DNA from 2 places in the Synechococcus sp. H60.1 genome. Region 2 is predicted to be linked to the other one. Evidence: riboswitches for the same ligand, from Rfam matches in the RefSeq annotation. Region 2 holds a riboswitch; the other holds the start of a gene.
The links. A riboswitch is a leader RNA that binds a small molecule or an ion and turns the genes downstream of it on or off. The one in region 2 is predicted to bind cobalamin.
Positions count from the first base shown of each region.

Region 1: it holds a riboswitch for cobalamin, as region 2 does, so the genes downstream of both, NW852_RS12745 (sirohydrochlorin chelatase) here and metE (5-methyltetrahydropteroyltriglutamate--homocysteine S-methyltransferase) in region 2, are expected to answer to the same signal.

Region 1 covers NZ_JANSJA010000279.1:12,540-16,471, reverse strand. The annotation lists gene NW852_RS12750 (heavy metal translocating P-type ATPase) at 1-1,469, shown strand, start outside; cobalamin riboswitch at 1,512-1,648, shown strand; gene NW852_RS12745 (sirohydrochlorin chelatase) at 1,678-2,748, shown strand; gene NW852_RS12740 (hypothetical protein) at 2,856-3,740, shown strand; gene NW852_RS12735 (PAP/fibrillin family protein) at 3,737-3,932, opposite strand, start outside.
Region 2 covers NZ_JANSJA010000052.1:20,688-24,619, reverse strand. The annotation lists gene NW852_RS02815 (dihydroorotase) at 1-756, opposite strand, end outside; tRNA gene NW852_RS02810 (tRNA-Arg) at 1,024-1,097, shown strand; cobalamin riboswitch at 1,136-1,341, shown strand; gene metE (5-methyltetrahydropteroyltriglutamate--homocysteine S-methyltransferase) at 1,771-3,932, shown strand, end outside.

The DNA.
Region 1 (3,932 bases), on a different contig from region 2:
CCAGCCTGGACGAGTCGATGGTGACTGGCGAGAGCCTGCCGGTGAGTAAGTCGGCAGGAGATGAGGTGATCGGGGCCACCCTCAACCAGACGGGCAGCTTTGTGATGGAAGCGCGGCGGGTGGGCAAAGATACGCTTCTGGCCCAGATCGTGCGCCTGGTGCAGGAGGCCCAGGGATCCAAGGCCCCCATTCAGCAAGTGGCGGATCGGGTGACCTCCTGGTTTGTGCCGGCGGTGATCGGGGTAGCCATTCTAACTTTTGTCCTCTGGTGGGGGCTGGCGGGCAATCCAACGCTGGCCTTAGTGAACACCATTGGGGTGCTGATCATCGCCTGCCCTTGTGCGCTGGGGTTGGCCACCCCCACCTCGATCATGGTGGCGACGGGGCGGGGGGCGGAATTGGGGATCCTGGTAAAAAGCGCCGATAGCCTGGAATTGGCCCACCGCTTGCGCACGGTGGTCTTGGACAAAACCGGCACCCTCACCGAGGGCCGTCCCAGCGTCACCGATATCTGGACGCCAGGCTCTTCTCCCCTAGCCCTGTTGCGCCTGGCAGCAGCAGTGGAACAATACTCGGAACATCCGCTGGCCCAGGCGGTGGTGCAAAAAGCCAAAGCCGAAGGCATCTCAATCCCGTCGGCCCAGCACTTTCAGGCAAAAGTGGGCGAGGGGGCAGAAGCCTGGGTGGAGGGGCAGCAGGTGCGCATCGGTCGGCTGAGCTGGCTGCAGGCGATGGGGATCCCGTGGGATCCCTCTTGGTCGGAGCGGGTTCAGACCTGGGAAAGCCAGGGCAAAACGGTGATCGGCGTGGCGCAATCCCATCGTCTGGTGGGGCTGTTGGCCATTGCCGACCCGATCAAACCCACCTCCCCCGCCGCGGTGCGCCAGCTGCAGGAGATGGGCCTGGAGGTGATTCTGCTGACCGGGGATAACCCCACCACCGCCCAGGCCATTGCTCGGCAGGCAGGCATTCGCCGGGTGATCGCCCAAGTCCGTCCCGAGCAAAAGGCAGCCTACATTCGCCAGCTCAGACGGCCCCGACACCCGGTAGCGATGGTGGGAGATGGCATCAACGATGCGCCGGCACTGGCAGAAGCCGATGTGGGGATCGCCATCGGGACGGGCACCGATGTGGCCATAGCCGCCAGCGACATTACCCTAATAGCCAGCGATTTGCGGGGCGTGGTCACCGCCATTCAACTCAGCCGCGCCACCCTTGCCAACATCCGCCAAAATCTCTTCTTCGCCTTTATCTACAACACCCTCGGGATCCCGATTGCCGCCGGGGCGCTCTACCCCTTCACCGGCTGGTTGCTCAACCCCATGCTGGCGGGGGCGGCCATGGCCTTGAGCTCTGTTTCTGTAGTGGCTAATGCCCTGCGGCTGCGGCATTTTCGGCCCTCACCCCTAGCCCCTCTCCCTGAGGCACCCTCACCCCCAGCCCCTCTCCCTGAGGGAGAGGGGAGCTAGGGATCAAGGCAGGGGGCCGGGGTTATCCCCCCAGGGGGGCTTGGTGAAGGACAAGCGGCAAGCTAACCTAAGAGGCTCGGGCAGATTGGGGAAAGCGCGGTGCAAATCCGCCACTGTGACGCAACTGTGATGGGATCCCTCCCTCAGCCAGAACACCCACCTGCCCTTGTCCTGTACCCCTTGCGATTCACAAGGAACGGAGTTTTTTGTGTTGAATACCCTCCCTGTTTCCCCTCCCCTTGCGGTTGGGCAGTTTCCTTCTCCTCCATTGCCCCTCTTGCTCATCGGCCATGGATCCCGCGACCCGGAGGGGCAGCAAGCCTTTCTGGAGTTGGCCCAAGCGTACCAATCCCTCACCCCCCAGCGGCCGGTGATCCCTTGTTTTTTGGAGCTGGCGCAGCCGAGCATCGCCCAGGGGGTGGAACAATGCTTGGCTCAAGGGTGGCAGGAGATCGTGGCTCTGCCGCTGTTGTTGTTTGGAGCGCGCCACAACAAGTTCGACGTGACCGTGGAGTTGGATCGCCTGCAGGCCCTCCACCCGCAGTTGCGCATCCACTACGGGGGGCCGCTGGGGATCCGCATCGAGATCTTGCAACTGCTGCGAGACCGCTTGGCCGCTTTGCTGGCTGCCCAACCGCGGCAGATCCCAGGGGCGGAAACGGTGTTGCTGTTTGTCGGTCGCGGCTCCAGCGATCCCGAAGCCAACGCCGAAGCCTGTAAGCTGGCCCGGCTGCTCTGGGAAGGGTCGGGGTTGGCCGCCGTAGAGACCTGCTTTATCGGCATCACCCACCCCCGCCTGCCGGTGGGTTTGGAGCGGGCCTTGTCCTGGCAGCCGCGCCGGGTGATCGTGCTGCCCTATTTTCTCTTCACAGGGGTGCTGGTGAAAAAAATCGAGGCGGCGGTGCAAGAGCGGCGACGCCAATACCCCCAGATCGAGTGGCTGATGCTGCCGGAGTTGGGTCTTGTGGATACGGTGCTGCACAGCCTGCAGCAACTGGAGCAAGAAGCCCTCCAGGGCCAAACCCCAATGAACTGCCACCTCTGCAAGTTTCGCCTGGCGGTGAGCGCAGAGCTGGGAGTGGGGCATACCCATCACCACGACCATCAGGATCACCCTCACGCGCAGGGATCCCATCACCACCACCATCATCATGACCATCATTCCCATGGGCAGGGATCCCATCACCATCACCACAACCACGGCCATGCCCCCGCAGCGGCTGCGGATCCCTGGGCTCAGTTAGAGAATTACCACCAACGGGCTTGGCAAGTGCCTTAAGAGAGACAGAGGTTGCCGGCGGGATAAACTGAGATGCAGACAGGTGATTTTTGAACCTGACCTTTGCCCTGGTTCTCCCGCTCTGGTGGTTCTGATAAACAAAAACGATGATGTCCTCCCGCTCCTCTTGGATCTCAGGCGTCGCCGCTGCAGGGAGCGGGCTCCTGGTTTGCGCGGTGGTGGCGGGGCTGTTGGATCAGATTTTGCCCACGCTGCCCAAGGTTTCCCTGTCCTTGGCCGGGATCCCTGGCTTGTTGGTCGGGCTCGGATCCGCCTACGGAGTTTGGTGGGTAACCCAGATGGCCTTGCAATCCCCTTCCTGGGCCGATTTCCGAAAATCCCTGTTGGAGGCCGTGTCTCCCTTCGATCCCGCCGACCACGGTGGCAGGCCCGCGGGGGATCCGCGCCTTTGGCAATTAGCGCAGGAGATCCGCCAAACCCAGCTCCGCCACCAAAAGATTCTCGACCGAATTAAGCAGCAGCTGAAAGCCGAAATCCAGATCTGCGAGCGTGTCCAGGCACAACTGCGCAGCGAGCAGCAGCAGTGTCGGGTTCTCCAGGAGCAGGTGCAACAGTTGCAACAGCACCTGCAAAACCTCCAAACCTCATCCCCTTCCCCCCAACTCAAGCCCGAGCGAGAGCAAGCGCTGCGCCACAAGCTGCGCCAGCTTCAATCCCAAGTCACCACCCTGAGGATAGAACTGGAACGCCAAGGGATCCAACTGCAGCAGTCGGAAGCCGAGCGGGCCCAACTCCAGCAGCAGCAGCAAAAACTTAAGCGCCTCCTGCATCGCACAAAATCCGAAAACCAAAAGCTGCGCTCCCAACAGGAGCAATGGGCCCGGCAACTGGAGCAATCCCAACAGGAGTTGCGGACTTTGCAAGAGGCCTACCGCGCCCTGCAGACCCTCTGGGAGATAGGCTCTGGTCTAACCTCCAAGACCCCTCTTTCTGAAATCGCCGCCGCCGAACCCTCTGGCACCTCTGGCTAGCCGCAGCCTCGGCCCACCCGCCGCAAGACAAAAACACTCCCTTCGCTGCCACGGCCAATCCGCAGATCCTCATCCAAATAGGTAATCTCCAGCCAGCCTGTTGGCTCGCGGCGGCGAACGTCGATCTTCACCGCCGGGATCCGTTCGGGATCCCGTTCGAGCAGATAGAGAAAACTCTCGATCTCGTAGCTC
Region 2 (3,932 bases):
AACCCAGGCGGGTTTGTGCTGGCGCAGCAGCTCCACCTCCAGGCCGGTGGAGAGGTGCAAAATGTGCAGGCGGTGGCGGTAGCGGGTGGCCAAGTCCAAAGCCCGTTGCGAGGCAATCAGCGCGGCCTCTTCATCCTGAATCAGGGAGTGAACCGCCACATCTGTACGTTCGGCAAAGAGGGCCCGCCGGGCTTGAATCCGCGAGTGATCTTCAGCGTGGACGGCGATAACAAAATTGGGATCCGTCTCGGCAAAGATCCGCTCTAATGCCGCTTGGTCATCCACCAGCAAGGGGCCATGCATGGATCCCATGAAGATCTTGATGCCGCAAGCCCCTTGCACTGTTTGCAGCTCTTTGAGGTTATCGGCGGTGGCCCCGATGAAAAAGCCGTAGTTGACCACGCACTTGCTGGCGGCCCGGGCCAACTTGTCATCCAGCGTTGCCTGGTCGATCGTCAGCGGATCCGTATTGGGCATCTCCAGAAAGCTGGTTACCCCACCGCGAGCGCAGGCCCAGGATCCCGTCTGTAGGTCTTCTTTGTGCTCCCGGCCCGGCTCGCGAAAGTGAACCTGGGGGTCGATCACCCCCGGCATGAGGGTATGGCCCTCCGCGTCGATAACCCTAGCCACCCTTTTTGCCGAGAGACTCTGGCCGATTTGGGCAATGCGCCCCTCCCGCACCAGCACATCTCCCGGCCAGGGATCCCCTTCCGGCACCAATAGCTCCGCATTGCGGATCAGCAGACTGTCAGACAAAGCGCCCCCGAGACAACGCTAATTTCCCAGCCAGAATATTCAGAATACTTTATCAAAATACCTTGGAAGACTGGCCGCCAATCCGGCACCTCACTTCCGACTCCGCGCTGTCGCGACAGCGCAAAAGGGCTTTGACTTGACATCCCCTCCACGGCTGCGGCTGGCTTCCAGGCAAAGGTCTAGACGGCTCTTTCTGGTAATCTAAGTTGGGGGGTCTAAGATCGGTAGGTGTTGCCCAGTTTCCCTTGCTCCATTCTCTCTTTGCCTGGGGCTGTAGCTCAGATGGATAGAGCAAGCGCCTCCTAAGCGCTAGGTCGGCGGTTCAAATCCGCCCAGTCCCGTCTAAGTGAGTAGCTACTAGCTCCTCCAAGCTGGTGGTAGGATGTAGTCTACTGCCGGTTCTGACGGGGATCAGCCGTCAGAGGCAACGGGGAAAGTGCAGTGAGAATCTGCCGCTGTCCCGCAGCTGTGAGCCGGTTTTGGATCGGGGATCCCTAGTTGTTGTTGCAAAAGCCCTTGACGACGCAAGCCAGCCCCTCCAAAACTGAGCAAGTCAGAATGCCCGCCGGCGGTTTTTCCCCAGTTCACCATATCTGCGAGGTACAGATATGCTTCCCATTTTGACGTTGGCCCGTTCCCGTCCCGAAGTTTTTTCATCAGCCTGCTTACGGATTTTCGACGCTCTTGGAGCGTAGGCACTAAGTCAAAAGCGCGGACAAGAGAGCTAAGCAGTTGGCTCAGGGGCGGCTAACTCTTGGAGGACGTTTTCTTGCTTTGGTTGCGCAAAAGAGTCCTCTAAGCACCCTCCTGTGCCGAGTGGGCCAGCCGATAGGTTGAGGAACGCCTTGACAGCTCCAGCAGGTTTCCTGGCCTAGAGAAAACCTTCTGCCGGGATCCCACCGATAGGCATGTCGGCGGCCATTTCTTGCTGCCTAGGTTGGATGACAACCGGCTGTACAAAGCCAACTGGCGGCAACCTCCATTTACCGAATTCAGTTCAGGAGACAGTACCTTATGGCCATCGAAACCCAAACCCTCGGCTATGCCCGCATGGGCAAGCGCCGCGAGCTGAAGAAAGCGCTGGAAGCCTTTTGGAGCGGCACCCTGGAGGCGGAGGCCTTGTCAGCAACGCTCCAGGAGCTGGAGGCACAGGTCTGGGGGGTACAGCTTCAGGCTGGCATCGACCACATTGCAGTAGGAGATCAAACCCTCTACGACCATGTTTTGGACTGGGCCACCTGGCTGGGGCTGATTCCCTCCCGGTTTCAGAGCTTATCAGGCCTGGAGCGCTACTTTGCCATGGCGCGGGGACGGGAGGGCCTGCCCGCCTTGGAAATGACCAAGTGGTTCGACACCAACTACCACTACCTGGTGCCGGAAATTGAGGCCGACGCGATCCCTCAGGCCCATTTCGATGACTTCCTGGCCACAGTGCGGCGGGCGCAAGGGATCCTAGGAAACCGCACCAGCCCTGTCCTCCTCAGTCCGGTTACCCTTCTTGCTCTAAGCCAGCGCTCTGGCGAGTTGCGGGGAGATCTGGAGAAGCTGCTTCCTCTCTACGAGGAGCTGCTGCAGGAGCTGCAGCGACTGGGAATCCGGGAAGTGCAAGTCCATGAGCCCATCTTGGTGACGAGCGAAGGCGACAGTCTCCGGGAAGCGGTGGAGCAGACCTACCGCCGGCTGGCTCGGTTGGGGATCCCTGTCCACTTGGTTACCTACTTTGACGACTTGGGGGAGACTTACCCCTGGGTGGTGGAGCTGCCGCTAGCCGGCCTCAGCCTCGACTTCACCCGCGGCCACAACCTGGAACTGGTCAGAGCCCACGGCTTCCCCGCCGATAAGATCCTAGGGGCGGGGGTAGTGGACGGGCGCAACGTCTGGCAGATCCAGCCCAAGGCCGTTCTGGCCACTCTGCAAGAGCTGCAAGCCCTAGCCCCCAACCTGCGGGTGCAGCCTTCTTGCTCGCTCCAGTTTGTGCCCCACGACGCTGCTCTGGAAACCCACCTGCCAGAGCCTTTGCGCAATGTTCTCAGCTTTGCCGAGCAGAAGCTGGCCGAAGTGGTTCTGCTCGCTCGCACCCTCAACGGCGAAGACACCGCTGCCCAGCAGAACAAGCTGGAACAGCAGTGGCAGGCCTTCCAGGACTTCAATCCCCCCAACCTTGCGGTGCACCAGGCCTTGGCCAACCTGACGGCGCAGGACTTTCAGCGCTCCCTTCCCTACGAGCAGCGTATAGGCCGGCAGGTCAAGCTGCCACCGCTGCCCACTACCACCATCGGTTCTTTTCCCCAAACCCCCGAAGTCCGGCAGTGGCGGGTCAAGTACAAAAAGGGCGAGATCTCCCAGGCCGAATACGAGGCCGCTATCGACGCCGAAATTGCTAGGTGCATCCGCATTCAAGAAGAAATTGGCCTGGATGTGCTGGTGCATGGCGAGTTCGAGCGCACCGACATGGTGGAATACTTTGCCCAGCAACTGCAGGGCTTTGCCTTTACCGAGCACGGCTGGGTGCAGAGCTATGGCAGCCGCTGCGTGCGTCCCCCCATTCTCTATGGCGATGTGTCTCGCCCTTGCTCCATGACGGTGCGGGAGTTTAAGGTGGCCCAATCTCTAACCCAAAAGCCGGTTAAGGGGATGCTCACCGGGCCGGTAACCATGCTCAACTGGTCCTTCCCCCGCGTTGACCTTTCCCGCCGCGAGCAAGCCTTGCAAATTGCCTTGGCCCTGCGGGCAGAGGTGGCCGACTTAGAAGCTGCCGGAGCCGTAATGGTACAGGTGGACGAGCCAGCGCTGCGGGAGGGTCTACCCTTGAAAAAAGAGCGCTGGCCGGAGTACTTAAGCTGGGCGGTGGAGGCCTTCCGACTGGCTACCGCTGGGGCCAAGCCCGAAACCCAGATCCACACTCACATGTGCTACTCGGAGTTCGGGGACATCATCGAGCACATCGAGCGGCTGGACGCCGACGTTCTCTCGATCGAAAACAGCCGCAGCAGCAACAAAACCTTGCTGCAGATCGCCCAAGCGGGCTATCGCCACCAGGTGGGCAACGGCGTTTACGACGTCCACAGCCCGGCGGTGCCCGACACCGAGCAGATTCTCCAGCAACTGCGCCTGGGAGTGGCCCACTTGCCGCTAGAACAAACCTGGGTCAACCCCGACTGCGGCCTAAAAACCCG